4 regions of the Desulfohalovibrio reitneri genome follow, and region 1 is predicted to be linked to each of the others. Evidence: predicted binding sites of a transcription regulator. Region 1 holds the regulator's gene; each other region holds the start of a gene.

Evidence for each region. Region 1 encodes sigma-54, which starts transcription at its own class of promoters, with help from an activator protein. Its sites were predicted from a motif close to CTGGCACGGNNNNTGCTT; they were not measured.
Region 2: the regulator sigma-54 is predicted to act here: its motif matches at 2,220-2,237, upstream of N911_RS0103990 (Flp family type IVb pilin).
Region 3: the regulator sigma-54 is predicted to act here: its motif matches at 1,591-1,608, upstream of N911_RS17395 (periplasmic heavy metal sensor).
Region 4: the regulator sigma-54 is predicted to act here: its motif matches at 3,423-3,440, upstream of N911_RS0102040 (ammonium transporter).

Annotation. Positions count from the first base shown of each region.
Region 1 is NZ_JOMJ01000003.1:868,183-875,849, reverse strand. It holds gene N911_RS0104725 (class I adenylate cyclase) at 1-167, opposite strand, end outside; gene N911_RS0104710 (hypothetical protein) at 231-725, opposite strand; gene N911_RS0104705 (hypothetical protein) at 718-1,527, opposite strand; gene N911_RS18980 (PTS sugar transporter subunit IIC) at 1,598-2,278, opposite strand; gene N911_RS0104695 (PTS sugar transporter subunit IIB) at 2,301-2,771, opposite strand; gene N911_RS0104690 (PTS sugar transporter subunit IIA) at 2,771-3,196, opposite strand; gene rapZ (RNase adapter RapZ) at 3,205-4,086, opposite strand; gene N911_RS0104680 (PTS sugar transporter subunit IIA) at 4,107-4,556, opposite strand; gene hpf (ribosome hibernation-promoting factor, HPF/YfiA family) at 4,569-5,108, opposite strand; gene rpoN (RNA polymerase factor sigma-54) at 5,121-6,530, opposite strand; gene lptB (LPS export ABC transporter ATP-binding protein) at 6,713-7,435, opposite strand; gene N911_RS0104660 (LptA/OstA family protein) at 7,432-7,667, opposite strand, start outside.
Region 2 is NZ_JOMJ01000003.1:727,631-735,297, reverse strand. It holds gene N911_RS0104005 (type II and III secretion system protein family protein) at 1-526, opposite strand, end outside; gene cpaB (Flp pilus assembly protein CpaB) at 539-1,348, opposite strand; gene N911_RS0103995 (A24 family peptidase) at 1,358-1,873, opposite strand; gene N911_RS0103990 (Flp family type IVb pilin) at 1,962-2,144, opposite strand; gene N911_RS0103985 (sigma-54-dependent transcriptional regulator) at 2,442-3,836, opposite strand; gene N911_RS0103980 (TadE/TadG family type IV pilus assembly protein) at 4,002-4,400, shown strand; gene N911_RS0103975 (pilus assembly protein TadG-related protein) at 4,306-5,643, shown strand; gene N911_RS0103970 (TadE family protein) at 5,655-6,116, shown strand; tRNA gene N911_RS0103965 (tRNA-Arg) at 6,287-6,363, opposite strand; gene N911_RS0103960 (Do family serine endopeptidase) at 6,549-7,667, shown strand, end outside.
Region 3 is NZ_JOMJ01000003.1:1,214,890-1,222,556, forward strand. It holds gene N911_RS18600 (Spy/CpxP family protein refolding chaperone) at 1-112, opposite strand, end outside; gene N911_RS0106385 (hypothetical protein) at 421-744, opposite strand; gene N911_RS17395 (periplasmic heavy metal sensor) at 1,000-1,539, opposite strand; gene N911_RS0106395 (NifU family protein) at 1,856-2,083, shown strand; gene gltX (glutamate--tRNA ligase) at 2,151-3,554, shown strand; gene rpmB (50S ribosomal protein L28) at 3,632-3,841, opposite strand; gene N911_RS0106410 (DUF177 domain-containing protein) at 4,022-4,555, shown strand; gene rpmF (50S ribosomal protein L32) at 4,603-4,785, shown strand; gene plsX (phosphate acyltransferase PlsX) at 4,791-5,867, shown strand; gene N911_RS0106425 (beta-ketoacyl-ACP synthase III) at 5,893-6,882, shown strand; gene fabG (3-oxoacyl-[acyl-carrier-protein] reductase) at 6,945-7,667, shown strand, end outside.
Region 4 is NZ_JOMJ01000003.1:350,139-357,805, forward strand. It holds gene N911_RS0102015 (pyridoxal-phosphate-dependent aminotransferase family protein) at 1-913, shown strand, start outside; gene N911_RS0102020 (peptidylprolyl isomerase) at 910-1,518, shown strand; gene N911_RS0102025 (hypothetical protein) at 1,548-2,093, shown strand; gene N911_RS0102030 (RlpA-like double-psi beta-barrel domain-containing protein) at 2,090-2,506, opposite strand; gene N911_RS0102035 (universal stress protein) at 2,582-3,031, opposite strand; gene N911_RS0102040 (ammonium transporter) at 3,487-4,689, shown strand; gene N911_RS0102045 (P-II family nitrogen regulator) at 4,702-5,040, shown strand; gene N911_RS16515 ([protein-PII] uridylyltransferase family protein) at 5,046-7,475, shown strand; gene N911_RS18425 (hypothetical protein) at 7,477-7,653, opposite strand; gene N911_RS0102060 (monovalent cation:proton antiporter family protein) at 7,650-7,667, opposite strand, start outside.

The DNA of each region.
Region 1 (7,667 bases):
AGGGCAACCACGTCCGCGGCACGCCAGGCATCGTCGTTCGCGCCTGTTCGCGCCAGAATGTTCACCGCCTGACCAAAATGCTTGCGCCATTCCTCCCAGTCACCCAGAAGGCGACTCGTGGAGACTTGCCTGCACTGTTCGGCCAGGCCCTGTATCCGGGTCGGCATGCTGCTTAAATTCGTCCCGGGTTGCGGCGATTATTGCGGTTTTCGGGCAAGACGAAAGAAGGGTCAGAGTTCCGGGAAGAGGTAGCCGAATTCCTTGGCCAGATCATGGCTGCGGACGGCCAGGGACTCGGCCGTGGCTTCGGCTTCGCCGCCTGTGACGCCGGGCCGCATTCCAAGATAGTGCCCCAGCACGTCACTGCTTTCGCGGTATATCCAGACAACCGCGTACACACTGGCCAATCCGGGGCGCCCGGAAAACTCCTCCCGGGAGGAAATACGGATGATGAGCTTGGGCTCGTCATCGCGGCTGAGATGGAACAGGGGCGAGTCGGCCAGACGCTCCTCAAGGGCCAGGGCCAGGACGGAGCCCCGCCCGTCCTCCCCTTCGTGTTCGACCGTCACGGGAGTGACCAGTCCCGCCTCGGCGGCATCCGTTTTTTCCGGGGCCTCCACGGTGGCGTTGGCCATGGAGGGAGTCTCCGCCGTGGCGTTGCCGTCCTGCTGGGCCCACACAGCCGGCGGGAGCAAAAGAACCAGAATCACGACAAGATTACGCATCCGAATCATCCTCGAACACCTCCCTCAGACGACACAGGGCATCCCGCACCTCTTCCTTGCGCTCTTTGGCCACATCCCGCAGCAAAGGCTCAAGCCTCTCCTCCGCTTCGCTCCATGCCGGAAGGGCCGGAAGACGGGGCAATTCCAAATCCTCGAACGACAGAGGCTCCACAGCCATCTCCTCGTTCGCGCGCTGGTCCATACCCACCAGATCTGCTCCGGCCACATCACGCTTTTCCCGTTCCTGCACGTTGAACTCGCGAGCGAAGCGCAGGGCTCCGCCAGGCTGGTGGTCTCGGTTGACGCGCTCCACAAGTTCGTTTGTTTTGGCGATCAGCTCGTCCAACTGCTTCAGATTTGGCGTGAGCAGTTTTTTGCCCGTATCCGGCTCATCCACGTACCTGCCATGAATGTATTCGTCCACTCGCTCCCGCAACCGGTCGTACAGGCGCCTGACTGTCTTAACGTATTTGCCTGTGGTACCCAGAGCGAAAGCCGGAGGGCAGCCGACACCTTCCATCCGATCGGCGTCCGCCCTGGAAGCCAGCCACGCGAAGGCCTCCGGATCGACGCCCGCCGAACTGAAGAATCTCGTTGCTGTTGGGTCATCAAGAAGGACCTTGCGAAGAAGGGACGCGTCAACGGCTAGCAGATCGAGACGACGCCGCAGCCGCTCGGCCTTCATTTCCACGAATTCCTTGTACCGCTCCACTTCGCGCCGAGAACCGAAGAAGCCTTCCGCCGCCTCGGTCATGATCTCGTCCTGAAGGGATTCGGCCATGTCCTCGTAACGTGACGCCATGACGGACTCCAACCTGGAATTGCTTACTGCAACGGACTCTACTCCGGGGCAGGGCGCCCCGCAAGGCCGTTCAGAATTGAGACATGCCAATGAGACCGCTCATGGCCACGACAAGCACGCCGGCCACCACAAGACCGTAGGCCCGCTTCCAGCGCAGAGAGAGCAGGCCTCCCACCGAACCGCCCAGCCAAAGGTTGAGCCAGGTAATCTCCGAAGCCGAGGCCGTGGATGACCACATGGGCAGCACCAGGGGAAAGAGGACGAAAAAGGCGGTCAGTATCCCCAGGAAAGCGGCCGTAGCCACCAGAACATTGACCAACACCCCCCTGCGAACGGTGCGTTCCGGAGAATAATCCCCCGCGTCCTCGCGGGAGGCGCGAACCAACTGATTGTACTGGTGGTTCTGCCAGCTTCGCAGTTCCTGCTCCAGCCTGTTGCCGAGCAGCCCCGCTCCTAATCCCGCCAGAATGGCCGGCACCGCCATGGACGGCTGATGCAGGCCAAAGGCTGTTGCCAGGGCCAGAGCGGTTACGGCGGCCGCGGGCCGGTGTGGCGGTATGTAGGTTCCGGCGGGAAAAAGATCGAGCCAGATGAGTTCAAAAAAAACGCAAATGCCGAGGGCAGTCTTGAAATCCCCGCTTACCAGGGCCCAGGCAAGCCCAACGACGAGCGGCCGGTCCAGCATGGCCAACACGACACCGAACCGAAATACACCGAAAAAGGCAAAAAAAAAGCGCCGAGTGTGATCCAGAGGGCGGCGTCCTGGGCCATGATCAGCGCCTCCCCTTTATCTGCACGGGGTCGTTGGGCACGCAGCGGTAATCCAGTTGTACCTCCCGCTGGGAGAAGAATTCAAGACAGCTTTCGTCCTCACCGCTGAGGGACACGTGGGGGCAAACCTGTTTCTTTCCCGGCCCGTAGTGGAGGTTGCCCACGTTCAACTCATCGAAGCGCAACCCCTCTTCGAACGCCCGTTTGGCATCGGGACATGTGGCCAAAAGGACGAGAACGTTTTCGGCGTGGCCTCCCACGCTGAGGTCCGCCACCACATCGGAGGCCCTGTCGATACTGGCGAAACGCAGGGTCACGTCCTGCGGGATCGCCATGGCCATGATTTCCTGGCGCAGGTCGTCCTGGGCCAACTCGTCGTTGACCACCACCAGCACGTCAGCCCCAGTATAAGGGAGCCAAGCCTCGATGATCTGACCGTGCACCAGGCGATTGTCGATGCGAACCCAGAACATCAGTTGTCCGCCACCTTCTGGCTGAGGACCTCCCCCGCCACCACGATGCCCTGCAGGCCGGCCTTTTTGGCTGCGGCCGCCAGTTCGCGCAGGGGAAGGGTCCGGTTGCCGAGAACCTTGAGGAGCATGGGCATGTTGACCCCGGTGATGACCTCCACCTTGCCCGAGGACAGGAGGGACAGGCTCAGATTGGTGGGGGTGCCGCCGAACATATCCGTGAGGATAAGGACACCGTTACCGCTGTCCAGTTCTTTCAGACGCCTGCGGATTTCCGCCACCGTCTCTTCAACATCCTGGGACGCATCCACGCCGATGGCGGCGCATCCTTCCTGCGAGCCCATGATGAAGCCCGCCGCCTCCAGGAGCGCGTGGCCGTAGTTGGTGTGGGTGACGAGGATGATACCGGCTGGTTTCTTGTCTGGCATGTTGGCACTCAGCGGTCGACGTGGCGGTGTTCCAGCGTCACGGCATATCCCGCGCGCTTGAGTTCCTTGGAGACCATCTCCGCGGTGGCTACGGAACGGTGTCTGCCGCCTGTGCAGCCGAGGGCGATGGTCAGCCTGTACCGGCCCTCCTGGGCGTACAGCGGCACCAGATATTGCAGAAAGTCGAGAAGCTTGACCGAGAAGGACTGGCCCTGCGGGCTCTGCAGAACATAGTCGGCCACGTCCCTGTCCCGCCCCGTGAGAGGCTTAAGGCGCTCATCAAAGAACGGATTGGGAAGGAAGCGGAGGTCGAACATCAGGTCCGCCTCTTTGGGAGAAGCGTACTTGAAACCGAATGAAATGACATGGACACGCATCCCCTGGCCGTTTTCCGCCAGGTTGGCCCATTTCTCCTGCAGAGCACGCCGCAGATCGTGGATGGAATAGGTGGTGGTGTCTATGACCAGGCTGGCCTGGGAGCGCAGGGGGGACAGGATGCGGCGCTCCTCGGCCAGGGCCTGCTCCAGCCCCATGTCCTCCTGCTCCAACGGATGCGGCCTGCGCGTCTCGTGGTAACGCCGCAACAGTTCCCCGGTCTCGGCCTCAAGAAAGACGATCTGGGTCCGCAGCCCTTGGGAGGTGATCTCATCGGCCGCGGCGTTCCAGTCGTCGAGAAAGTCGTGCTGGCGGATGTCCATGCCGAGGGCGAGACCACGCGTGTTGCGGTGGTCCTGGCCCTTGTACAGAGAAGCCAGCTTGGGAACCATGCCCACGGGCAGGCCGTCCACGCAGAAGAAGCCCATGTCCTCGAACACGCGCAGGGCCGTGGACTTTCCCGCTCCGGAAAGCCCCGTGAGGATGACGATGGGGAAGGCCGGTCCGTGCTCCATTGCCGTCTCGCTACCGCCGCTCAGGCGTTGTGCAGAAGCTCCCACAAATCCCCGGCGTCTTCCGCTGAAAGGAAGGAACGCCGGAAGTCCTCGTCCTTGAGCAGCCGTGATATGTGGGCCAGAATGCGCAGGTGTTGCCCGGCTGCGTTTTCCGGCGCAAGCACCATGAAAAAGATATGGCAGGGCTGCTGGTCCAGGGCGTCGAACTCAACCCCCCGGGAGCTGCGCCCAGCCACAAGAATGATATCCTCGAGTTCGTCGATCTTCCCGTGGGGTATGGCCACGCCGCCGCCAATGCCGGTGGTCCCCAGCTTCTCACGCTCCATGAGTACGCGCCGGGCCTTGTCCGCGTCCACCTCGGGCTGCTCCTGGGCCAGAGGCTGAATCAACTCGCTCAGCACCTCCGCCTTGCTGCCCGCCTGCAGGTTAGGGAGCACGTAATCGCGTCGCAGATAGTCGCCGAGTTTCATTCGCTCCTCACTCTACGTCGAGGCAGGATCAATCAGTCCGAAGTCCCCGTCGTGACGCCGGTAGATGACATTTATCCTCGAAGTCTCCGCGTTTCTGAATACCAGAAAATCGTAATCCAGCGACTCGAGCTGCATGGCCGCCTCTTCCTCGTCCATCGGCTTGGGCTGGAAGGAATCGGCACGCACGATCCGCCGCTCCGCTTCCTCGGGCTCGGGAGCGACGTCCACTGGTCCCGCTTCGGTCTTGGCCGGGCGGCGCACCATCTTTTGCTTGTCCCGGAGCTTCTTGATCTGGGTGAGCACCTTGTCCAGCACCAGATCAATGGTGGAGTACATATCAGCGGTCTGCTCCGAAGCCGAAATGTAGAGGTTGTCGTCGCTGACGACGACCTCCGCAGTCTGGTTGACCCTCTTCTGCACGGAAAGATTGACCTGCACGTCGGCGCCGTCACTGTTGGTGAGCAGCTTCTCCAGCTTGCCGAAGCGCTTGTGGGCATACTCCTTGAGGTGGTCGGACGGCTCGAAGTCCATGAAATTAAAGGCGATGTTCATTTCATCTCCCACTCAGAATATCTGCTTTCGCTTGCTTGACGAGGATATCCCAAGGGCGGTGCGGTACTTGGCCACGGTGCGACGGGCGATGTTCACATGCAGCCTGTCCTTGAGCATGTCCGCGATCTTCTCGTCGGACAACGGCTTCTTGGGGTCTTCCTTGTCGATGAGTTGCTTGATGAGCGCCTTGACCGATTCGGAACCCACCTGGGAGCCATCCTCCATCTCCAGCGCCGAATTGAAGAAGAACTTCAGCTCGAACGTGCCGTGGGGGGTAGCCACGTACTTGTTGGTGGTAATCCGGCTGACTGTGGATTCATGCATGTTGATGTCGTCGGCCACGTCCTTGAGAATAAGCGGCTTGAGATGCGTCACGCCTTCCTCGAAGAAATCACGCTGGAAACGGACGATGGACTCGATGACCTTGTAAAGGGTGCGCTGGCGCTGATAAAGGCTCTTGATCAGCCAGACCGCCGAGCGCATGCGCTCCTGAAAATAATCCTTGCTCTTGCCGCGCTCGGCGGCCATGCCGTCCATGTAAAGGGAGTTGAGGGTCAACTTTGGCAACCCTTCCTCGTTGAGGACGATAACGAACTCGTCGTCGTATTTATAGACGTAGGCATCCGGGCTGACGTACTGCGGCTCACCCGTTCCGAAACTGGCCCCGGGCATGGGGTCGAGTGACTGGATGACGTCGAGGTATTCCTTGAGCTCGTCCAGGCTGAGCTTGAACTTGCGGGCCAGCGGCTTGTAGCGCTTTTTCTCCAGATCCTCCAAATGGTCGGAAACCAGAGAGCGGAGCACCGGGTCGTCCATGCCCAGCACGTCCATCTGCACCAGCAGGCACTCGCGGGGGTCTCTTGAAGCCACGCCTACAGGATCGAACCGCTGCATGGCCAGGATAACCGACTCCACCTTTTCGGGAGAAGAGCCGGATTCACCGGCGATGTCTTCCACGCTGGACATGAGGTAGCCGGAAGGATTGAGGTTGCCGATGACGTGCTCTCCCACGTTCATGGCTTCCTCGTCGAAATCCGAGAGCCGCATCTGCCAAGCCAGGTGTCCCTCCAGGGAAGGCTTGGCCGTGAGTCTGGCCTCGAAGCTGAGCCCCTCTTCGGGAGACTCCGCCTCGCGGGCCCCGGACTGCCGGGCCGACGAGGAAAACTCCCCGAGGTAGTTCTCCCAGTCGGCGTCGCGCATGAGCGCCTCACTTTCGCCGTCTGTCCTCGAATCCTGCGGCTGTTCGGCATCGCCCTGGTCTTCTGATCCTTCCTCCAGGAACGGGTTTTCCATGAGCTCTTGCTGCACCTGCTCCATCAGTTCGACCCGCGAGAGTTGCAGCAGTTTAATGGCCTGCTGCAGTTGCGGCGTCATGACAAGCTGTTGGCTCAGCTTGAGCTGTTGTCGCAGTTCAAGGCCCATGAATCATTCATTCCCTTGACGGGAGGCGTCCGCCCGATAGGCGGGAAGCGGAAGGCTCCACTGTTGGTAGAATCGAAAAAATCGCTTCGTCCGGCACTCGGGCTGTATGCCACAGAGCGGGGCGGGATGCAACGACAGCAAGTCTTTATTGACGCGATATTTTACCCGGTTGGCACGATTTTTCACAGACAGAACTCGCTCCCAAGATACACCTTTCTGGCCTTGGGATTGGCGGCGATTTCCTCCGGCGATCCATTCAGAATGATGGTGCCTTCAAAGACGATGGAGGCGCGGTCGCAGATGGAGAGGGTCTCGCGCACATTGTGGTCCGAAATGAGGATGCCGATGCCCTTGTCCCGCAGGGCACGGATGATGAGCTTGATATCATCAACCGCCAAGGGATCGATGCCGGCGAACGGTTCGTCCAGCAGGATGAACTTGGGTCTGCGAATCAGCGCCCTTGCGATTTCCAGCCTGCGGCGCTCTCCTCCGGACAGATGATACGCTTTGGAATCCTCCAGCCTGGAAATGCCTAGCTCCTGGAGCAGGGAATGCTTCCGCTTCTCCCGCTCCCTCCTGGATAGGTCGGTGTGTTCCAGGATGACGTCCATGTTCTCCCCCACGGTCAGCTTGCGGAAGACCGAGCTTTCCTGGGGGAGGTAGCTGATGCCGGCCCGGGCGCGTTCGTGCAGGGGCCAGGAGGTGATTTCCTCATCGTCCAGGTAGACATGGCCGCCGCTGGGCTTGATGACACCGAGCAGCATGTAGAAAGTGGTGGTCTTTCCCGCGCCGTTGGGACCGAGAATGCCTGCGATTTCCCCCTGCTCCAGGGAGACGTCCACTCCGCGGACCACTTCCTTGGCGCCGTAGCGCTTGCGCAGATCGAGGCCCGCCAGGAGGCTCATTTGCCCTGCTCCCCGCCAAGCTTTTTGTCGTCGGTGAAGAAGAGCGCTTCAACCCGTTTGCTGCCACCGATAACCTCGCTGCGGTTCTCCTCGGCGTAGAATTTGATGACCTCGCCCTGCAGCTTGTTCTGGCCGTCGATGACCACGGGGTCGTCGTGCATGCTCAAGACACCCCGCTCGACATCGTACACGGCCTTGCCGCAATAACCTTCGCGGCCCTCGTGCTCCATGC
Region 2 (7,667 bases), 140 kb from region 1:
ACATCTCCGCCACCCGCACCTCCAGCATGACCTGGTGCACTCCCCCGACATGCATCAGATTGATGACCTTGTCCGGGGCGTAGGCCTCGGCCAGGGACATGGCCGCGGCGAGGTTGGTGGAGCTGGAGACCGGTCCGGAGAGAGTCACCGAATCGTTGGCCGTGAGGACCTTGATCCGCGGCTCCTCGGGTAGGACGCGGTGCAGCATTTCCTTGAGGGGAGCCACGTCAGGCGTGATGACCAGATCGAAAACGCCGCTCAGCCTTTCGTTGTCGTTCCACAGGGTGAGGTTGGTGGACCCGGCCTGCTTGGCACGGATGTAGACCTGGGTCGGCGACAGCAGGATGATGTCGGCGTGCTCGGGAGATGCCAGGGAAATCCGGGAGACCTTGGCCTCGGTCCGCACGATGCGCGACTTGCCCACGGACATCTCCAGCCGCACGGGATCTATTTCCGGCGAGGGCGCGGCCTGGGCCTCCTGCGGCAAAAGCAGCAGGAACAGGCTAAGCAGGATGGCGCGCAGCATTTGAATCCCCCCCTAGAACTTCTTGGCGGTGCGCTCGGCACCGGTGATTATTTCAACACGGTGTGGCGGATGCCGCCTGGGTCTGGGAGGCGGCTTGGGTTTGTAAGCGGCCAGGGCTCGGTCCACGTCAACCCCATGGGTAAGTATGGTGGCGTTGTCGCTCATGCCACGCAGGGCGAAATGCAGGGTTCCCTTGGTGGCCGCCAGAGCGAGCCGTTCGCTCTCCTCCGGTGCAACCTCCAGGGTGTAGACGTCCACCGGAGCCTGGGTTCCGTCTTCCAGGGCCTCCAGCTTTTCGCCGGTGGCCAGCACGGGAACGTTTTCCAATACAACCTTGGTCCTGGACTTGCGACGGCCGTCCTCCAATGTGACCAACACGTCGACCTTGTTGCCCGGCCGCACGAAACCCGCCAGCCCCATAACCTTGTTCCCCTTGACCGCCATGGCCCGTTTGCCGTCGCCGATGAGGGCGCTGACCCCGCCCACAGCGGAATCCTTGTCCACCAACTTGCCGCGGGTCACGGGTTCGCCCTTGCCCATCGGGGTGAGAACAACCCTGCCCTCGAGTTCGGCCAAGTCGGTGAAGCAGCCGTCGGGCATACTCTCCTCGAGATACGGGACCATGCGCACGGACTCGGCGTCGATCTTTTCCCCGGCCTTGAGTATCGTCGAGGCCACGGCGACATCCGTTGTTTCAATTCGCGGAGGAGGCTGCTCGGCCTCTTTCGGCTTGGAGGCGGACATGCTCAGCACAAGAAATCCGGCTCCCCCCGCCAGCAGCAGGGCCAGGAAAAGTTGGATCAGAGCGCGTGACTTACGCATGGCTCCCCCCTAGGCCAGTCCGGGTTGCAGCAGGCAGGCCGCCACAGAGCCGACAGCGATGGCCAGGCCGTAGCAGAGCCGGGGCATTTCCGCCCGCGGCTGGTACTGCATGCCCCCGGTGGCGGGCATGAGGGAGACGGCCTGCAGCAGGCCAATGAGGACACGCCCGGCCACCCGCCAGTGGATGGCCAGCATCACCAGGGCGTAGACGCCCCCGGCCAGGCTGGTCAGCACAAACGCCGACAAGGCCCCGGCCGGACCCATGACGGCGCCGACCACGGCCATGAGCTTGACATCGCCCGCACCCATGACACCCATGAAGTGCGGGAGAAGCATCAGCCCCAATCCCGCGCCCCATCCGGCCAGACCAAAAAGAAGCCCGTCCCACCCGCCGTGCATGGCGTGGAAGGTCAGGGCCATGGCCATGGCCGGGTAGGTCAGCAGGTTGGGTATCCGTTGATCGCGCAGGTCGGTTACGCAGGCGATGCCCAGCACGATGAAGAGAAATATGATGTGGGCCTGCATTCGCTCTCCCCCTTGACGCCCGGGACGGAAAGGGGGTGATGGCGATGTTCGCCACCACCCCCTGTTCCGGCCGGTGCTTACGTGGTGTTTAGCCGCCGCTGGTGGCGCCGCCCACGCTGGTGGCGATGTTGTCGAAAGTGTTGCTGACGTTGGTGCCCAGAGTGGTGACGGCGGTGACGATGGCCGCGGCGATCAGGGCGGCGATCAGGCCATACTCCAGAGCGGTGGCGCCTTCTTCCTGCTTCACGAAATTCTTGATGGCGTTGAACATGGTGCTCTCCTTTGTCGTTGATTTGTTGATGGCTTACTCGGGGTGCCTGCCTTTTTTCGGTCTTGGCTTTTCCTTGAGCAACGCATGTGCCAAACCATTAAAATACGATTTTAAATCAACATAATCAACACGTTAAAAACAATAGCCTGTAGACAGAGCTATTCACTCGAGTGCAGATTCTCCATGATTCATGGAAAAGACTTGGAAGAAAACAGAGGGAAGAGAGATGGAACCGCGCGGAACGCGGTCTGAGTTGAGCGCTCTCCCAGAATGAGAGAGCGCTCCACGATTTGGGGATCAGGCTGGGAGTTCGTTCGGATCGATTGCGTGTTTCTGGATCTTGTTCCAGAGGTTTTTCGGCGAGATGCCCAGCAAACGGGCGGCCTCGGTCTGGATACCGTCCGACTGCCGAAGCGCGGTCAGGATGAGTGTCTTTTCGTACTCGTTGACCGCCTGGCGCAGGGGAACCTGCGGCAAACCTCCGCCCGCGGGCGCGGGACCGGGGGAATGGGGTTGCGGGGTTCCGGAAACTCCGAAGTCAATGTCCTCCGGCTCGATCACCTCACCGCGGCAGAAGATGACGGCCCTCTCCAGCACATTGGCCAACTGGCGCACGTTGCCTGGCCAGTCGAAAGCGTGCATGGCTTTGAGGGCGGCCGGACTGACCCCTTTGATGCGTGTGCCGAGCTTGGTGTTCAGACGCTCGACAAAGGCTTCGGACAAAATCGGCAAGTCGTCTTTGCGTTCCCGAAGTGGGGGGAGCGAAATCAGGGCCACATTCAACCTGTAATAGAGGTCCTCGCGGAAGGCCTTCTCCCGCACACGCTGTGCCAGGTCTATGTTGGTGGCCGCGATAATGCGCACGTCGCAGGAGATGGACTTGTCGCCGCCGACCCGCTCCACCTGCTTCTGCTCCACGGTGCGCAGCAGCTTGGGCTGCAGGTGCAGGGGCATGTCGCCTATCTCGTCCAGCAGGATGGACCCGCCCGAGGCCAACTCGAACTTGCCGCGCTTCATGGAGGTGGCCCCGGTGAAAGCGCCCTTCTCGTGGCCGAACAGTTCGGATTCCAGCAGATTTTCCGGAATGGCCGCGCAGTTGAGCTTGATGAGCGGCTTGTCCGCCCGACTGCTGAGGGCATGGATGGTGTCCGTGACCAACTCCTTGCCGGTGCCGGTCTCGCCGATAATGAGCACGCCGGTCTCCAGGGGAGCCACCCGCTCGATGAGCTCCTTGACCCGCAGCATGGGTTCGCTGCGGCCGATGAGCCTGGCCATCGGCCCTGAATCACCCATTGTCCGACGCAGGGAACGCACCTGTCGCTGCAGGCGTTGTTTCTCCATCGCCCGGCGCAAAACAATCTCCATCTCGGAAAGGGAGAACGGCTTGGTGAAATAATCGTAGGCCCCTCGCCGAATGGCCTCCAGTGCGGGGTCCTTTTCCGCGTAGGCGGTCATGACGATAATCTCGGACTCCGGTGATATCTCACGGAAGCCGGGAATGGCCTCGATGCCGCTCATACCGGGCAGGCGGACGTCCAGCAGGACAACATCGTACGAGCCTTCCCCGGCCCGCTCAATGCCCTCCTCGGCCGAGCCGGCGCAATCCGTCTCGAAGCCCTTCTCCTCGATGGCCTCGCGAAGCATTCCCTGAAATGCGATGTCGTCGTCCACGATGAGTATGCGTGCAGCCATGTCTTGTTTTTGCTCCATTGTTTGTGGACAGCCTGACCACTTTCCCGGGATTGGTCAAGCCTGCTTCCCGCATTCGTGGATCAGCCATAGCCCGCCTAAGCCGCATGGCTCCTGATCCGCATGGGTATCCAGGCATTTTGGCACGGTTAATGCGTATAGTTCGGCATGAAGAAACCACGCTCCACCACACAAGGCCGAGATCCGGAGTCCGGCATCATGGCCGCCGAGTTCGCGCTGCTCCTGCCGGTGCTGGCCATGCTGGTGGCCCTGGCGGTCGAGGGCGGCAACGCCCTGCGGACGTACTCCATTATCCAGGAGGCCAGCCGTGAAGGAGCGCGCATGGTGCTGCGCCAAGGCGACACGGCGAACACAGGCCAACTGGTGTCGGCCATGGCCAAGGACCTGCCCGGCGGTCCTCCGGCCACATCCGTGCAGATGCAGGACAAGAAAGTAACCGTCGAGGTGACGCATGCCTATCAATCCATTTTCAGTGGGCCCATTCTGCAAAAGCTGGCTGAAGGGCCGCTTGAGCTTTCGGCCCGCACCAGCATGCCACTGCCATAAGCGTAACGGGCAAGAGGGTTCCTCGCCCATTCTGATGGCCTTGCTCCTGCCGGTCCTGCTGGGCATGGCCGGATTCGCTGTGGATCTAGGCAACCTCTACCTTTCCCACAACAAGCTCCAGTCCGCGGTGGACGCGGGCGCCCTGGCCGGCAGCCTGGAGCTGCCCGCCGATCCCGACCTGGACAAGGGCATCGTGGAGCAGGCGGTGCAGGATATGGTGGCCGAGAATTATCCCGGGGCTGTGGTGGAAAACGTTGATCCCGGTTCAGAGGTGCGCAGCGTGGTGGTCAGGGCCTCGGCTGAAGTCCCCATGCTGCTCATGGGCGCGCTTGGGGCCAACGCCAAAACCGTGCGGGCGGAGGCCGAAGCGGGTTTCAACAACATCGAGGTGGTGCTGGTGCTGGACAACACCGGTTCCATGAAGGGAACTCCCATCGCCATGACCAAAGACGCGGCCGAAAACCTCATAGACCTCATCCTGCCGGACGGGGCGCACCCGGACTGCAAGGTTGGGCTGGTGGGCTTCCGCGGCAAGGTGAAAGTCGGCGACGGCGTGGACGGCCTGCCGGGAGGCTGCCGCAACGCGGATGGCTCGGTCAACGAGGTGGGACTGCACCCGGATCACATGGACGATTACTACGACCTGCCCTGGTACTACCGGCAGCGGGTGGACATGGACACCTGCTCCGACCTGCCCGAGACACTGCCCCTGACCGACGACAAGTATACCATCAACCAAGCCCTGTCCCAGCACACCGCCGAGGGCGCTGCGTCGGGCACGGTCATTTCAGAGGGAGTGAAATGGGGCCGCCACGTGCTGACCCCCGAAGCACCCTACGAAGAGGGGTCCGACGACGACCGCACCCGCAAGATCATGATTCTTTTGACCGACGGCGACACCGAGGACGGTTTCTGCGGCGGACGGTACGCCGTTGGCTACACTCCCAACAACTACTGGACCAACGCCTACTTCCGCATGGGCGACGACGAATCCCATTGCGAGGACGGGGGAGCGCTGAACCAGGCCCTGCTGGACGAAGCCCAGGCCGCCAAGGACGCCGGGGTGGAGATCTTCACCATCCGCTACGGCAACTCCGACACCACCGACGTGTGGCTGATGAAACAGGTGGCATCCTCTCGAGAGGGGACGGATGACCACTACTTCAATGCGCCCACCTCATACGACATCGACGATGTCTTCAAAAAGATCGGCCGCCAGCTCGGCTGGCGCCTGCTGCGGTAGAAGGAGACCCCATGCGCCTTGGCAAAGAACGCGGATCCAGCATCATCGAATTCGCCCTGATCTTTCCACTGTTCCTCATGCTGGCGCTGGGGGTGGTGGAAACGGGCAACATGTTCCGCGCCTGGCTCACCCTGACCAAGTCGGCCCAGGCCGCGGCCAGATTCGCTGCCACAGGCCAGGGGGTGGAGGAAGGAGACCGGCTGCAACGCATCCGGCTCAAGGCCAGGGAGTGGGAGAGCGCCCTGCCCGGCTCCTCGCCGTCCATGGATGTGGCCATCTGCAGTTGGCCGGGCTGGCAGACGGACGGCGACTGCATCGAGGACAACGCGGGCGAGCCCTGCCAGGCTGTTGAGATCCGCACGGGCATGTCCTACAGTCCCGTCACTCCGCTGGTGGGCGATCTTTTGCCCGCTCAAATCCAGCTTGAAGCCTCCGACAGAAAGGTCAACGAGCCCTGGCGGCGCTGCGACTGACAACCGCCGAACCTGGCAACGCGAAAGGCGGGCCGTGGATTCCACGGCCCGCCTTTCGCGTTTTCCGGCGTAAACACACCCCGGACGCGTATGAACGGCGAACGGGCAGAGTTGGCCCGATACAAATAAAGAGGCTACCCTTTTGGCGAAGGCAGCTCCCGCGAAAAATATGGCGACCCCGGCACGATTCGAACGTGCGGCCTACTGCTTAGGAGGCAGTTGCTCTATCCTGCTGAGCTACGGGGCCATTGACGGGAGCAACAGGTACTGCCGCCGCGTGCAGCTGTCAAGGCGACCCGGTCTTGGCTGTTTTCCTCTCCATTGTTCCGCCAGGGCGCTATTTACATTTCGCAAGGAGAACGTATACTTCCCGGGACTATCGGCTTGTTCCCGAAAGTATCCGGAAACAAGCCGGGAAGAAAGGAGTTTCGCATGTCGTACAGACGTTTTTTCACTTCCCTGGCTAGCATCTGGCTGGTTTTCGCGCTCGCCCACGGCGCCTCGGCCGCCCAACTCCCGAATTTCGTCGATCTGGCAGACGAGGCCGGCAAAGCCGTGGTCAACATCTCCACGGTCAAAACCGTGGAGGGCCAACAGCGACTGCGCGATTTCTTCCGTTTTCATCCCGGTCCCGAGGGCGGGCCAATGGAAGACTTTTTTGAACAGTTCGAGCGTTTCTTCCGGCAGAACCCCAACGGCCGCAATCCGGAGCAGGCTCCCAAACACCAGCAGACCTCCCTGGGCACCGGGTTCATCATCTCTGAGGACGGCTACATCGTGACCAACAACCACGTTATCGCCGGAGCGGACGAGGTATCCGTCAATCTCTTCGACTCTGAGGAAAGCATTCCAGCGGAAATCGTGGGGCGCGACCAGGAAACCGACCTGGCCCTCCTTAAAATCGAGACCGACCGCGAGCTGACAACGCTTGAGTTCGGCGACTCCGCCCAGGCCAGGGTGGGCGAATGGGTCATGGCCATCGGCAACCCCTTCGGACTGGGCCACACCGTCACCGCCGGCATCATCAGCGCCAAGGGCCGCGTCATCGGCGCCGGTCCCTTCGACAACTTCATCCAGACCGACGCCTCCATCAACCCCGGCAACTCCGGCGGTCCGCTCATCGACATGGACGGCAGGGTCATCGGCGTGAACACGGCCATCATCGCCGCCGGGCAGGGCATCGGCTTCGCCGTCCCGTCCTCCATGGTCAGGGACATCATCACCCAACTCAAGACCAAGGGCGAGGTAGAGCGCGGCTGGCTCGGTGTGACCATCCAGGACGTTGACGAAGATGTGGCCAAGGCCCTGGACCTGCCCGAACCCCGCGGCGCGCTCATCGCCGGGGTCATCGAGGGCGACCCCGCCGCCGAGGCCGGCATCAAGACGCAGGATGTCATCCAGGCCGTCAACGGCGAGTCTGTGGCGGATTCCTCCGAGCTGCTCAAGGCCATCGCCGGACTGAAGCCGGGTGACAAGGTCCGCCTCAAGGTCTGGCGCAAGGGCAGGACCCTCAACCTGACCGCCACTCTGGGACAGCGCGACACCGAGAAG
Region 3 (7,667 bases), 350 kb from region 1:
GGCACTCGCCGTAGTAGCCGCCTCCGCCCCAGCGTTGCGCCTGGGCGGGTACGGCCGCCAGCAGACCGAGGGCCAGCGCCAGGGTGGTCAACAACATCGTCTTGCGGGTCATGTCGTCCTCCTCAAGGGAAAATGGTTTCGCCGTCCGCTGCAACAAAAAAATAAGCAGACGACGTGCCAAGGCGTCTTTCCCCTGTATTATTGGAAAGTTGCCGCACTTTCCGCATCCATCGACGCGCAGACTTGTGCAACATCCCGCACAGCTTCGCCGACAATACGGACTCTCCCCATTTCTATCAGATGGAGGGTGCGGATGCGAGGGTCTGGATTGTACGCATTGCTGGTGGCAAAAAAAGGCCCGGCGGATATTCCGCCGGGCCGCCTGTACTTCCCCCCGAAACCGGAGGTTCGGACTGTAGCCTAGTAGTTCCAGCCGGGGCAGCCTCCGCCTCGGCGGTGGCCGTAGCCCGTGGCGCGGCCCTGGCGCATGCCCTGGCCATGGTTCCAGTTCCCGGCCTGGTCATACCGGTTCATGTGGCCCCGGTAGTGGCCGCGCTGGCCGTTCATGGCCGCGTTGCCCTGGTACCGCTGGTTGTACTGCCCGGTATTCCGGCCGTTGTAGGCTTGTTCCTGGTTGTAGCCGTTGTTTTGTCCGAAGCCGACGCCGTTCTGCGCCAGGGCGGGGATGGCCGCCAGGGCGATGACGAGGGCTGCGGCCAGAAGAAGCATGGTCTTGCCTTGCATTGTTTTCTCTCCTTTCTTTCCTTGCGTTTCAGTATACATAAAGCAGAGAGCGTGCCAAGACGACAGCCTAATAATTTCAAGTATTTAGACAGGAGGGCATTTTCTGTGATGTGCACGCGATGTGCAATTCTCCGCACGCCTTGTGCATCCGGGTGCACCCCCCCCCAACGTGAAGAGCCCGGCGGCCTGGGCCGCCGGGCTCTCCGGTTTGGGGTTCAAGGATGAGGAGGATGGAGGGTATGTGGACAGGAGCTCCTACCAGGTCATGCAGGGACCGTAGCCCATGCCGTGCCCCATCATGCCGTGATGGGGGCCACGGTGGTAGCCACGACCATAGCTGTTGTTGGCGGCCACATCGCCCAGCTTCTGGTTCAGTTCCCGCCGCATGGCTTGGCGCTCCTGGAAGAGTTGTCCGCGCAGATCGGAGATTTCAGTGGTCAGCTGCTCGACCTTCCCCGGGTCGGCCTGGCCGGAGCGGGTCAGGGCGTCGAGCTGGGTGCGCTTGGCCCAGATGTCCTGGCGCAGCTGGAAGAGCTTCTCCTGGTGCTTGTCAATGATCTGGTCAAAAGTCTTCTGTTGCTCCGTGGTCAGGGCGGGGCCGCCGTATCCGGGGCCGCCGCGCATGGAGCCGGGACCTCCGCAGCCATAGCCCTGGGCGTGGCCGTAGCCCGGGCCGCCGTGTCCGTAGCCGGAACCGTGGCCGGGTCCGCCGTGGTTGCGGGCCATGGCCGGGACGGCGGCCAGCAGGCCCAGGGCCAGAATCGCCGTGATGAAAATGGATGTACGCTTGGTCATGTCTCTCTCCTTGCTTGATGTGCAACGCGTCGTCGCCATTGCCCAGGAGAGAGGCAGAAGCCGTGCCAAAAATGAAAAAATAGTCATAACGAATACTTACCCAATGCGCACCCGCCGCATCCGCCCGGGTTGTGCGAAGCGCTGCACCAGCATGTGCAAACGGGTGCACAAATGTGCACGGCGAAGGGCGCGCGTCCCGCCGGGGCTTGCCTCGGCGCGCGTGGAGGGTATGATGGCCCGTCCACTCCCGCCCGCTTGATTGACAAGCCCGGGGGGAGGGGCTACCTGACCACCAACCGCAACCAAGGAGCGTGGCATGCGCGAGAAGGTCGAAGCCGCACTGGAAACCGTCCGTCCCAGCCTGCGGGCCGACGGCGGCGACGTCGAACTGGTTGAGATCACAGACGACAACGTGGTCAAGGTGCGCCTCAAGGGCGCCTGCCAGGGGTGCCCCATGTCCCAGATCACCCTCAAAAACGGCATCGAGAAGATCATCCTCAAGGCCGTGCCCGAGGTGAAGGCAGTCGAATCCGTGCCCATGTAGGGCGCGGTCCGCTTTCGAACGCGGCGGGCCTTCCGGCCCGCTTTTTTTTGCTCTCCAAAGGATACCCATGAGCCAGATCGTCACCCGCTTCGCGCCCAGCCCCACCGGATTCCTGCACGTGGGCGGGGCGCGCACCGCGCTGTTTTCCTATCTGCTGGCCCGCCACCACGGCGGCGAGTTCCTGCTGCGCGTGGAGGACACCGACCGCGAGCGCTCCACCGCCGAGGCCACCCAGGCCATCCTGGACGGCATGGCCTGGCTGGGTCTGGAGCCGGACCGCGAAACCGTCTTCCAGAGCCAGCGCACCGACCGCCACAACGAGGTCGTCGAGCAGCTGCTGGAGTCCGGCCAGGCCTACTGGTGCGAGTGCACCCCGGAAGAGGTGGAGGCCATGCGCGAAAAGGCCCGGGCCGAGGGCCGCAAGCCCAAGTACGACCTGCGCTGCCGCGAGCGCGGCATGACCGCCGCCCCTGGGCGGGTGGTCCGCCTCAAGGCCCCCCTGGACGGCCAGACCGTGTACGAGGACCTGGTCAAGGGGCACATCGCCACGCCCAACGCGGAGATGGACGACCTCATCCTGCGCCGGGGCGACGGCTCGCCCACCTACAACCTGGCCGTGGTGGTGGACGACATGGACATGGGCGTGACCCACGTGCTGCGCGGCGAGGACCACGTCTCCAACACGCCGAGGCAGATCCTCATCTATCAGGCCCTGGGCGTGCCCCAGCCGCGCTTCGGCCACGTGCCCATGATCCTGGGCCCGGACAAGAAGAAGCTCTCCAAGCGCCACGGCGCGCTGTCCGTGCTGGAATACCGCCACATGGGCTACCTGGCCGAGGCCATGGTCAACTACCTGGTCCGCCTGGGCTGGAGCTACAAGGACCAGGAGATATTCTCCCTGGACGAGCTTGTGGAGCTGTTCACCACGGACAACCTCGGCGCGTCCGCGGCGGTGTTCGACGTGGAGAAGCTCAACTGGCTCAACGCCCACTACATCAAGGAGAAGGACCCGGCCGAGCTCGCCCGGCTGGTGCGCCCGCTGTTCGAGAAGAAGGGGCTGGACGCCTCGGACGAGGAGTACCTGCGCCGCATCGTCCCCCACTACCAGCCCCGGGCCAAGACCCTGGTGGAGATGGTGGAGGGGGCGGACTTCTTCCTCTATTCCACCGAGGACCTGCCCTACGACGAAAAGGCGGTGAACAAGTTCCTCAAGGGCGACGCCGTGGGCCGCCTGCGCGACCTGCGCGGGATGCTGGCCGGGCTGCCCGATTTCGAGGAGGAGACGCTGGAGACGGCCCTGAAGGGCTACGTGGAGCGCAACGAGCTGAAGTTCAAGGACATCGCCCAGCCCATGCGGGTAGCCGTGACCGGCCGCACCAAGAGCCCCGGCCTGCACGAGACCCTGGCCGTGCTTGGCCGCGAGCGCAGCCTGTCCCGCCTGGACCGGGCCCTGGGCATGGCCGGGGAATAGCCCCGGCTGCCCAACGAGAAAAGGCCCGGCTGTTGGAGAACAGCCGGGCCTTTTTCATTGCGGTCCGTGCGCCTGGACTACTCGGCGCTGCGGGCGGCGGGCTTGACCACCCTCCCGGAACGCAGGCAGGTGGTGCAGACCATCTCGCGGGAGACCTCGCCGTTGGGGAGCTGCACGCGCATGCGCTGCAGGTTGGCCCCGAAGGTGCGCTTGGTCTTGATGTTGGAGTGGCTGACGTTGTTGCCGACTTGGCGCTTCTTGCCGCAGATGGAACATTCCTTGCCCATGGTCGCCTCCTAAAACGATTCGCCCGGCCGCGCCGGGCGTGGTATGGTCGTACTCGTCCCCGGCGTGTCGGCTCGGGGAACATCGCTCTTTAGCCACTTTGGAAAAAAATGGCAACCCCTTTTTTCTTGACAAGGGTCGGACCTGCCTCTACGTTCCCTTTTCCGCGCCGGAGGACCCCTATGTCAGAGCATTTGCTGTCGCTCACCAACCTGCCCCAGGACGGGCGCCGCTTCCAGACCAGCGACCCCGCCATGTGGGACGATCTGCTGTCCCGCCACGGAGCTCCCTTCAGCCTTGAGCGCGTGCCCGAGGCCGAGGTTCTGGTGCGGCCCAGCGGCAAGGGGTACTTCATCCAGGGGTCCCTGGAGGGAGCTGTGCTCCTGTCCTGCGACCGCTGCGCGGAGAGCGTGGCCACGGAGGTTTCCGCCTCCTTCGACCACTTCGAGGAGCCCGGCCACGAGCCGGAGACCGGCGAGGGCCCGGAGGAGCGGGTGGTGGTCACCCGCGACGGGGAGCCCATGCTCGACGTGGCCTCCCTGTTGTGGCAGTTCCTGCTGCTCGAGTTGCCGTTGAAGGTGCTCTGCGCGGCCTCCTGCAAGGGCATATGCCCCACCTGCGGGGCCGATCTGAACGAGGGCGAGTGCGCCTGCGAGGCGGAGACCGGCGACCCGCGCCTGGCTCCCCTGCGCGGGCTGAAGATAGACAAGGACTGAGCCTCCCGCCGGGCGGGAAGACCAAAGACCAACCAACGAGGCACATCATGGCTGTCCCCAAGAAGAAGACTTCCAAGTCCCGCAAGGGCATGCGCCGCGCCCACGACCACGCGGCCAAGCCCACCGTCGTCTACTGCCAGTGCGGCGAGCCCGCCGTCCCCCACCGCGTCTGCTCCGCCTGCGGCGCCTACAAGGGCCGCCAGATGCTGCGGCGCGAGGAAGAACAGTAGCGGGCATGACTCCCTCTGCCGAGGCGCCGCTTCAGGGCCGCGCCGCCCCCCGCATCGCAGTGGACGCCATGGGCGGCGATTTCGGCCCCCAGGTCGTCGTGCCCGGCGCGGTCGAAGCCGCCAGGGGACAGGACCTCAACCTCGTCCTGGTGGGCGACGTGCGCCGTATCGAGACGGAGCTTGAGAAGCTGGACACCTCCGGGCTGGCCATCGAGGTGGTCAACGCCTCCCAGGTGGCCGAGATGGGCGACAAGCCCTCCGAAGTGGTCCGCCGCAAGAAGGACTCCTCCATCGTCGTGGCCTCCCGGCTGGTCAAGGACGGGGCGGCCGACGGCGTGGTCAGCGCGGGCAACACCGGGGCCACCATGGCCTGCGGCGTGTTCGTCATCGGCCGCATCAAGGGCGTGGACCGGCCCTGCCTGGCCTCCATCATGCCCACCGAGCAGAACCCCATGATCCTCACGGACGTGGGGGCCAACCCGGACGCCAAGGCGCACCACCTCTTCCAGTTCGCCATGCTCTCCGACGCCCTGGCCCACACCGTGCTGGGCTACGAGCGGCCCCGCGTGGGGCTGCTCTCCATCGGCGAGGAGGAAGGCAAGGGCAACGTGCAGGTGCGCGAGGCCTTCAACATGCTCCGCTCCTCCACCCTGGACTTCGTGGGCAACGTGGAGGGCCGGGCCATCTTCCGGGGCGGCACGGACATCGTGGTCTGCGACGGCTTCGTGGGCAACGTCTGCCTCAAGCTCTCCGAGGGGCTGGCCTCCTCCTTCGGCAGGCTGCTCAAGCGCGAGCTGACCTCCGATTTCTTCGCCAAGGTGGGGACCATGTTCTCCATCGGGGCGCTGCGGCGCTTCAAGCGGCTGGTGGACTACGCCGAATACGGCGGCGCGCCCATGCTGGGGCTGACCGGCTCGGTCATCGTCTGCCACGGGGCCTCCAACGAGAAGGCCATGAAGAACGCCGTGGACATGGCCGCCACCAGCGTGCGGAACAACACCTCCGCCCTCATGGCCCAGCGGCTCTCGGAAAACTGCGACCTGACCCGCTACTCCCGCCGCCAGGCCGGCGACTGCGCCTGACGGCGTTCCATAAGGAATCCTGCCCATGACCGCCCATATCCTCGGAACCGGACGTTTCGTGCCCGAGAAGGTCCTGACCAACAAGGACTTCGAACGGATGGTCGAGACCTCGGACGAGTGGATCGTCACCCGCACCGGCATCAAGGAGCGCCACGTGGTGGCGCCCGGCCAGACGGCCTCCGACCTGGCGCTTCAGGCCTCCCGCCAGGCCCTGGACGAGGCCGGGCTGACACCGGACGATCTCAGCCACATCATCGTGGCCACCTGCACGCCGGACACCTTCACCCCGGCCTGCGCCTGCCACCTGGAGCGCAAGCTGGGCATCAGCGGCAAGATCGCCTTCGACATCAACGCCGCCTGCTCCGGCTTCACCTTCGGGCTGGAACAGGCCCGCGCCGTGCTCGCCCTGCATCCCCACTCCAAGGTGCTGCTGGTGGGCGTGGACATCCTCTCCTCCCGCACCAACTACGAGGACCGCACCACCTGCGTGCTCTTCGGCGACGGCGCGGGCGCGGCCGTTCTCACGGGGGCCCCGGGGGAACGCGAGGTGGACGGCGAGGTGCTGGACGTCATCCTGGGCACCGACGGCAACTACTCGGAACTGCTGCACATCAAGGGCGGCGCTTCGGGCTGGCCGTACAAGGCCGGGGACACCGTTGGGCCGGAGAACTTCATCGTCATGGAGGGGCGCGAGGTCTACAAGGTGGCCGTGCGCACCATGGAGTCAGCCTGCCGCGCCGTGCTCGACGGCCAGGGGCTGACCACCGACGACGTGGACATGCTCATCACCCACCAGGCCAACCAGCGCATCATCGAGGCCGTGGGCAAGAAGCTGAACATCGACAACGGCCGGGTATTCATGAACGTGCACAAGTACGGCAACACCTCCGCGGCCTCCGTGCCCATGGCCCTGGCCGAGGCCAGGGAGGAAGGGCGCGTGAAGAAGGGCGATCTGGTGCTGGTGGCCGCCTTTGGCGGCGGCTTCACCTGGGGTTCGGCCCTGATCCGCTTCTAGGTTTGCCAAGCCCGCATCATTTGGGCTAAATAATCCCGCATCTTTTCCGGAGAACGCACCGTATGAGCGAATCCAAGCCAATCGCCGTGGTAACCGGCGGATCGCGCGGCATCGGCCGCGCCTGCGCCGAACGGCTGGCCCTGGACGGATTCCACGTCCGTCTGACCTACGTGAGCAAGCCCGAGCAGGCCGAGGAGGTGGTGGCCGCCATCACCGCCGCCGGAGGCTCGGCCGAGGCCGACCGGCTGGACGTCGGCGACCGCCAGGCGGTGGTGGAGTATTTCAAGGGCCTCAAGGGCCAGCCGCTGTTCTGCGTGGTCAACAACGCCGGCATCACCCGCGACGGCCTGCTCATCCGCATGAAGGACGAGGACTGGGACAAGGTCCTCGGTGTCAACCTGACCGGGGCCTTCACCTGCCTGCGCGAGGCGGCCAAGCTGCTGTCCAAGCGCCGCGAGGGCCGCATCGTGAACATCTCCTCCATCGTGGGGCAGATGGGCAATCCCGGCCAGGCCAACTACGTGGCCGCCAAGGCGGGCCTCATCGGCCTGACCAAGACGGCGGCCAGGGAGCTGGGCTCCCGCGGGGTGACGGTCAACGCCGTGGCCCCGGGCTTCATCGAGACCGACATGACCTCCGAACTTCCCGAGGACATCCGCCAGAACATGAAGGATTCCGTCCCTCTGGGCCGCTTCGGCAAGCCCGAGGAAGTGGCCGAGGCCGTGAGCTACCTGGCCTCCCCCGGCGGGGCCTACGTCACCGGCCAGGTGCTCGGGGTGAACGGC
Region 4 (7,667 bases), 520 kb from region 1:
TGGAGAGAACGTGCTCAACGTGGTGGTGGGGGCCTTCGGCGAACTGTACCACACCATCACCCGCGCCTGCGGGCGCAAGGCGGCCGCCCTGCGCTTCGCTCCCGGCCAGCCGGTGGACCTGGAAGTGCTTGAGGCCTCCCTGGCGGAGCACCGTCCGGACGTGGTCACCCTGACCCACAACGAGACATCCACCGGCGTTATTTCCGACGTGGCCGCCGCCTGCGGGGTGGCGCGCGAGCACGGGGTCCTGCCCCTGGTGGACGGCGTCAGCCTGCTTGGCGGCGCGCCGGTGGACCTGGAGTCCATGGGCGCTGCCTGCTACTGCTCCTCCACTCAGAAGAGCCTCGCGCTGCCCGCCGGCTTCGGCATCGCCTTCGTCTCGGACGAGGCCCTGGACAAGGCGGGCCGGGTGGCTGACAAGGGCTACGTCACAGACTTCGCCCGCCACGCGGCCAAGGCCCGCGCAGGGCAGACTCTGACCACGCCCAACACGACCCTGCTCAACCAGATGGCCGTGCAGCTGACGTACATCATGGAGGAGGAGGGCATGGAGAACCGCTTCGCCAGGCACAAGCGCATGCGGAGCATGGTGGAGGAGTTCGCCGATTCCCTGGATGGTTTCGACATGCTGGCCGCCCCGGGGTCTCGTTCGCCCACCCTCAGTTGCTTGCGGGCGCCGCGCGGGGCCGGGGTGGCCGATCTCAAGGCCCTCAAGGAGACCATGCGGGCCAAGGGCTACCTGTTCGACCCCGGCTACTCCAAACTCAACGTCGCCCTGGAGGAAAGCGGTGAGCGGGTCTGCTTCCGCATCGGCCACATGGGCGACATGACCGAGGACATGCTGTCCGCCTACCTCGACGACCTGCGCGGCCCGCTGTGTGAGCTGGCCGAAATCGCCGGAGAAAACGCATGAAACGCATTCTGTTCTGTCTGCTTCTGCTGGCGGCCTTGGCCGCGCACGCCTGGGCGGCCGACGAGTCCGCCGCTGGGAAAGCCGAGCGTCCCCTGGTGCGCATCGAGACCACCATGGGGAACATCCTCATCGAGCTGTGGCCGGGCAAAGCCCCAATAACCGTGGAGAACTTTCTGGCTCATGTGGAGTACGGCCACTACGAGGGAACAATTTTTCACCGCGTGGTGGAGGACTTCGTCATCCAGGGCGGCGGCTTCGAACCGGGTCTGGAATTCCGCGAGCCGCCTTTCCCGCCCATCGGGAACGAGGCCCGCTCCGATGTGCGCAACACCCGTGGCACCGTGGCTATGGCCCGCACGGAAGACCCCCACAGCGCCCGGGCGCAGTTCTACATAAACCTCATGAACAACGCCGCCCTGGACCACAGGGGGGAGGCCAGGGGGCGCTGGGGCTATACCGTGTTCGGCCGGGTCAAGCGCGGCATGCGAACGGTGGAGGCCATCCACCGGCTGCCCACCACCACGGTGCGCGGCATGCCGGACGTTCCCGAGGAGCCGCCGGTCATCACCGCCGTGCGGGTGATAGAGTCCGGGCAGGTTAATTGAACGTGGGAACCGCAACAGCGGGAGGGCGCATGGCTTCAGGCAAGGAACCGGACCCGGATCGGCTGCTGCAGACGCTGGACGAAAAGGCCGAGTCGTCCCGACAGAACGCCTTGGCCGAATTGCGCGACCTGAAGAAGGATCTGCAGTCCCTGGAGCGCGTCCTCACCGGCCGCAAGAAGGCGGACGAGTTTCCGCTTCTGGACATGGTGCAGGGCGCGCTGGAGGTCTTTCGGAGCTCGGAGACCTTCTTCACCGCCAGCAATCTGGCCAGGGATGCGCGGCAATCACTCTCCGGCTCCCTTGCCCGGGCGGAACTGGAGCGCGAGGGCGCGCGGCTGCTGAAAAAGCCCGCTGGCTGGCACTGGATATCGCCCAAGGGCGAGATGCACCACCTGGGTGCCTCGGGCGAGGAAGAGAAGGCGGCCAAGGCGTTGACCCGCCTGAAGAACCGCCAAAAGGGCGGCAAGGCCAAGACGGCCAACCCGGATGGGCCGGGGAAGGGGGCGGAAAACCAAGCCTCCGCGCGGGGCGGGGCCCAAAAAGGCGTGAAGAAAAGCGGAAGCGGACAGGGTTAGCCGCTTTCCTCTGTCCAGCGAATGGTCCGCGTCTGCCGTCCGAACTCGCGGGCGCGGCTGTAGTCGTCGCCGAAATAGAGGTCGATGCGGCGCTCATAGCGACGGTTCATCTTGTCCCGCACCTCCCAAGGCTTGTCGAAGCCCTCGATCCAGACCTTTTCCCCGTTTTCCAGCCCGTGCCGCAGCAGGTCGCGCGACACGGCAATGGCCCGCTCCCCGGGCGTGAGGCGGTTGTTCCAGGCGCCAACGTACGGGTCGCCCTGGGTCTGTCCGGGAGTGGAGGTGTAGGCCGTGACCGTGACCTCCATCTCGCGCCACCCCGTGCGGGGGTCGGTATGGTGGAGAAAGGCGGCCTGGACGGCCACCAAGGCCAGGGCGGAGAATACGGCGATGGCGACCCGGTTTTTTTGCATGCTCTGTCTGGTAGCGGGTGAGGGCGGCCGCCCCGCGCGCGCAAGGGCTGGAGGCGGCCGTTCCCATGGGAATGGCTACTTGATGATCTGCACCGGAACCGGAGATTGCTCCACGACCTTGCGGGCCACCTCGGAGAACTGGACGTGCCCCGAGTCGATGTGCTCGTAGTCGCTGCCGGTCATGGCGATCATGTCCACGTCCTCGGCCTTGGCGGTTTGCAGAATGGATTCCGCCGCCTTGCCGGTGACAAGCTTCATCTCAAGGTTCGGGCAGGCCTTGAATTCTTCCTCGCAGACTTTCTCCAGTCGCTTTTTGGCGTTCTCCATCTCCCAACTCTGGAATTTCTCGATTTCCTGGCCGCTGGGATAGTTTCCGTAGGCAGGGAAATAGGAACACAGGTCGACGGCCACATAGAGCACGACCACCTTAGCGCCATACTTCTGGGCCATCTCGACCACGTGGGGGGCCGCCTTGACTGACTTCTTGGAAAGGTCGGTGGGCCAGAGAATAGTCTTCACGTCCATGAACGATCACCTCCGATGCTGATTGAAACGTCTGGCTGGTACAGTTGCCTCCTGCCTAGCACAGAAATCGCGTCAAGCAAACATGCGCCGCCATAAGGGCGGTTCGAGCCCCGGGGCCAACCAGACGGGGCGGCGTGGTGACAAAAGCGAAGCACGTTTCGGGCCTGTTCCTTCATTTTTGCAAATGCAAGCAATGCACTGAAAATATTCAGTATATATAGCAATAGCCGAAAGGGAGTGATTTCGAGTGAGTATGTAATGCTTTGGAAATATTTGTTTTTTAATTCATGTATCTACGCAGTTTTTTGAAATGTATATGCTTTAACTTTTTGGTAAAAAGTAGAGCAAGTCTCAATTTCAATAAAGTCAACAATTTCATTTTTGTATTGGTATGGCATGGGCCGTGCTAGTCCGCCCCTTGTGTTTGACATGGTTGCATAAGGAGGCAGACGACAATGAACGCGGCCGATACCGGTTTCATCCTCATCTGCGCCGCCCTGGTCATGTTCATGACCCCGGGGCTGGCGCTGTTCTACGGCGGAATGGTCCGGGCAAAGAACGTGCTCGGCACCCTCATGCAGAGCTTCATCCTCATCGGCGTGGTCAGCGTCGTCTGGGCCGTGCTGGGCTACTCCCTGTCCTTCGGAACGGATATCGGGGGCTTCATCGGCGGACTGGATTTCGTCGGCCTGTCCGGCGTGGGCATGGGCGTGGAGAACTCCCCCGCGGACAACCTCTCCCACCTGACCTTCATGATCTTCCAGTGCATGTTCGCGGTAATCACCCCCGCGCTCATCACCGGCGCGTTCGCCGAGCGCATGCGCTTCCCCGCCTTCCTGGCCTTCTCCGTGGCTTGGCTGCTGGTGGTCTACGCCCCCATGTGCCACTGGGTCTGGGGCGGCGGCTGGATGGGCGAGATGGGCGCGCTTGACTTCGCGGGCGGCGCGGTGGTCCACATGAGCTCCGGCGCGGCCGCGCTGGCGGCCTGCCTGGTCATCGGCCCGCGCAAGGGCTTCCGCAAGGAGCCCCACATGCCGCACAACCTGCCCATGACCCTGCTTGGCGGCGGAATCCTCTGGTTCGGCTGGTTCGGCTTCAACGCGGGCAGCGCCCTGGCCGCGGACGGCCTGGCCGCATCCGCCTTCGTGGCCACACACCTGGCCGCCTCCGCCGGAGCCCTGGGCTGGATCGCCGTGGAGTGGAAACACGCGGGCAAGCCCACCACCCTGGGCGCGGTCTCCGGCGCGGTGGCGGGACTGGTGGCCATCACCCCGGCCGCAGGGTTCGTCACTCCCATGCCCGCCATCGTCATCGGCTTGTTTGCCGGCGGCATCTGCTACGGCGGCGTGCTGCTCAAGACCAAGCTCGGCTACGACGACTCCCTGGACGTGGTCGGCATCCACGGCATCGGCGGCACCTGGGGCGCTCTGGCCACGGGCCTGTTTGCCTCCATCGGCGCCGAGGGCCTGTTCCACGGCAACCCGGAGCAGCTCTGGATCCAGTTCGTCTCCGTGGTGGCCACCTGGGTCTACTGCTTCGCCGCCAGCTTCATCCTGCTCAAGCTGGCCGACGCTTTCTTCGGCCTGCGTGTGAACGACGAGGACGAGGTGCGCGGCGTGGATGTTGCCGAGCACTCCGAGGCCGGGTACCAGATCTAAAGGAGACCTGACATGAAGAAGATCGAGATCATCATCCGGCCTTTCAAGCTGGAGGAAGTCAAGGACGCCCTGACCCGCGCCGGCGTGACCGGCATGACCGTCACCGAGGTCAAGGGCTTCGGCAGGCAGCGAGGCCATAAGGAGGTCTACAGGGGCGCCGAATACCAAGTGGATTTCGTGGCCAAGGCCAAGATCGACGTGGTGGTCGACGACGACCGCGTCCGCGAGATCGTGGAGGCGGCCAGCAAGGCCGCCGCAACCGGCGAGGTGGGAGACGGCAAGATCTTCGTCTCCCCCGTGGACGAGACCATGCGCATCCGTACCGGCGAATCCGGTCCGGAAGCCCTTTAGGGGGCATGTCCCCCCTGGCCGTGGAGCGACTGCTGGCCGGACGGCGGGCCCTGTTTGAAACCAGGGCTCGCGGTCCGGCCGCTTTGCGTTCTCTGGCCGGAGACCACGCCCGGCTGGCGGACGCCTGCTTGGCCGAGTTGGCGGGCGGGGACTGGGGAGGCTCCCTCTGCCTCGCCCAAGGCGGCCACGGACGGGGCGCGCTCTGCCCGGGCTCCGACCTGGACCTGCTTTTCCTGTTCCCCGAACCACCCGGCGAGGAGGCCGCCGCCAAGCTGACCCGCCGCCTGATACGCCCCCTGTGGGACGCGGGACTGCGGGTGGACTACAGTTTGCGCGGCCTGGAGGAATGTCTGGATCTGGCATCCTCCGATCCCAAGGTGGCGGCCGAACTGCTGGATGCCCGCCCCCTCCCCGGCCAGGAGCGGTCCGGCCTCGTTCGCGACCTGCGGCTTGGGCTGACGCGGCGGGTGGACCCCGGCGCGTTCCGCGACTGGCTGCTGGAGCGGCGCAGGCCGTATTCCCTGCTTTCCCCGGACCTGAAGATGGGCCGGGGCGGCTGGCGCGACGCCGCCTCCATCGGCTGGTTGGCCCGGCTTTCCGGCCGTCCTGTGCCGCCCCTGGAAGCCGGGGCCCTGGACCGGGCCGAGGCGATGCTCGTGGCCGCCCGCTGGGCGCTGCACCTGCAGCGGGACAAGCCCGCCGAGCGGCTGGAACACCCCCACCACCGGGCAGTGGCGCAAGCCATGGGGTTCGCGGGGGAGGAGGTCCCCTGGATGCTGGGGGAACTGCACCGGGCCATGGAAACCGTGCACCTGGGGCTGGAGTCCGTCCTGTACGGCCGCGCCCCCTCCTACGCGCGGCTGCGTTCCTTCCCCCGTCTCTGCGGCCTCCTGGCCGACGGGCCGCCCCCCGGCCTTGCGGAGCGCGAGGCGATTCGATCCTCTCTTTCCCGAACCGCGCGGTTGGGCCCGGAATCCCAGGTATCTCTGGACGCCCTGCTGGACCTGCTGGCCGCGCCCAACGGCTGGGAGCGGGCCTGCCGCCTGTTGGATTTGGGCGGGCTGGACGGGCTGCTGCCGGAGTTCACTGCCACGGCCCACTTCACTCCCATGGACGGCCTGCACGAGCTGGCCAACGGCCGCCACGCCCTGCGCACCGCGGCCCGGCTTGCCGCGCCAGATGACGACACGCCCCGGACGGTGCGGGAGATGCTGCCCCGCGCCGGGAGCCGCCGCGCCCTGGTGCTGGCCGGACTGCTGCATGACGCGGCCAAGGGCGGGGAGGAGCACGAGCATCGCGGCGCGGACTTGGCGCGGGTGGTGCTGGGCCGATTGGGCGAGCCGGAGGGGGTGATCGAGGAGGTGGCCTTTCTGGTGGAGCGCCATCTGCTGCTGCCCCTGGCCGCCCAGCGGGGCGACCCTTCGGATGAGACGTCCGCCGCCCGCGCGGCCGCTTTGTGCGGTTCCCCGGAGCGGCTGGCCTCCCTGGCCGCGCTTGCGGCGGCGGACGGCTCGGCCACCGGGCCGCGCGCCTGGGGCGACTGGCAGGAGCACCTGCTGGGCGACTTCGTCCGCCGTGCTCTGGCCCAGTTTACCTCCGGGGCGCTGGCCGAGCCCCACGCAGCGGAGACCATCCTTCGCCGCCGCGACCGCTTCCGGGTCCTGGCCCCGGACAAGGCCGAGGCGGAACGCTTTCTGGACGCCGCTCCGCCGCGCTATCTGCTGCGCACCCCGGCGGAGGAGATGGCGGCCCATCTGGACCTGTACCGTGACTACCTGCGGGCGGCGGAGGAGGACCGGGCGCGGCGCACCTCACGTTTCGCCGGACTGGGGCTGGTGGTGCAGCGCGCCAGGGATCGCCTGGATCTGGGCGCGGTGGAGCTGACCATCGTCGCCCCGGACCAGCCGCGCCTCTTCGCCATGCTCTGCGGGGCCTGCGGCCTGCACGGGGCGTCCATCCTGGAGGCCTCGGCCCACACCTTTTCCCCGGGCGGGCAGGGCATGGCCCTGGACGTCTTTCTGGTGGAGCCGCCCCCGGCGGCAGCGGAGGAGTTCGGCGAGCGGGTGGCCCGCGACGTGCGCTGGGCCGCCACGGGCAAGCTGGACCTGGCCTACCGGCTGGCCCAAAAGCGGGCCTCGCCCCTGGCCCCCGGCCCGGACGCGCCCGCGCCCGGGTCCGTGGTGCGGCTGTCGGACGGGGAGGATGGGGCTCCGGCCACCATTGAAGTGGAGGCCGGGGACAGGCTGGGGCGACTTTTCGATCTGGCCAGCGTGCTGGCGGATTTCGACCTGCGCATTCTTTGGGCGCGGGCCTCCACGTCCGAGGGGCGCATTGGCGATGTATTCCGGGTGCGGGGGCCGCAGGGGGCCAGCCTGGGGCCTCCGGCCCTGCGGGAGGAGCTGCGCCGCGCCCTGCTGGACGTCCTGGCGGAGTGAGTCAGGACTCGTCGTCGTCGCGGTCCTCGTCCCGCTTCTTCTCCTCCACCATGCGGTCTCCGCAGCTGGGGCACCGCTCACGGTGCTCCTGGCTGTCGTGGCGCTTGCCGCAGGTGGGGCAGACCTTGGTGGCCAGCTTGCGGACGAGGTTGATCATGTTGAAAAAGAGGGGGTTCATGCCGTCTCCGGGGA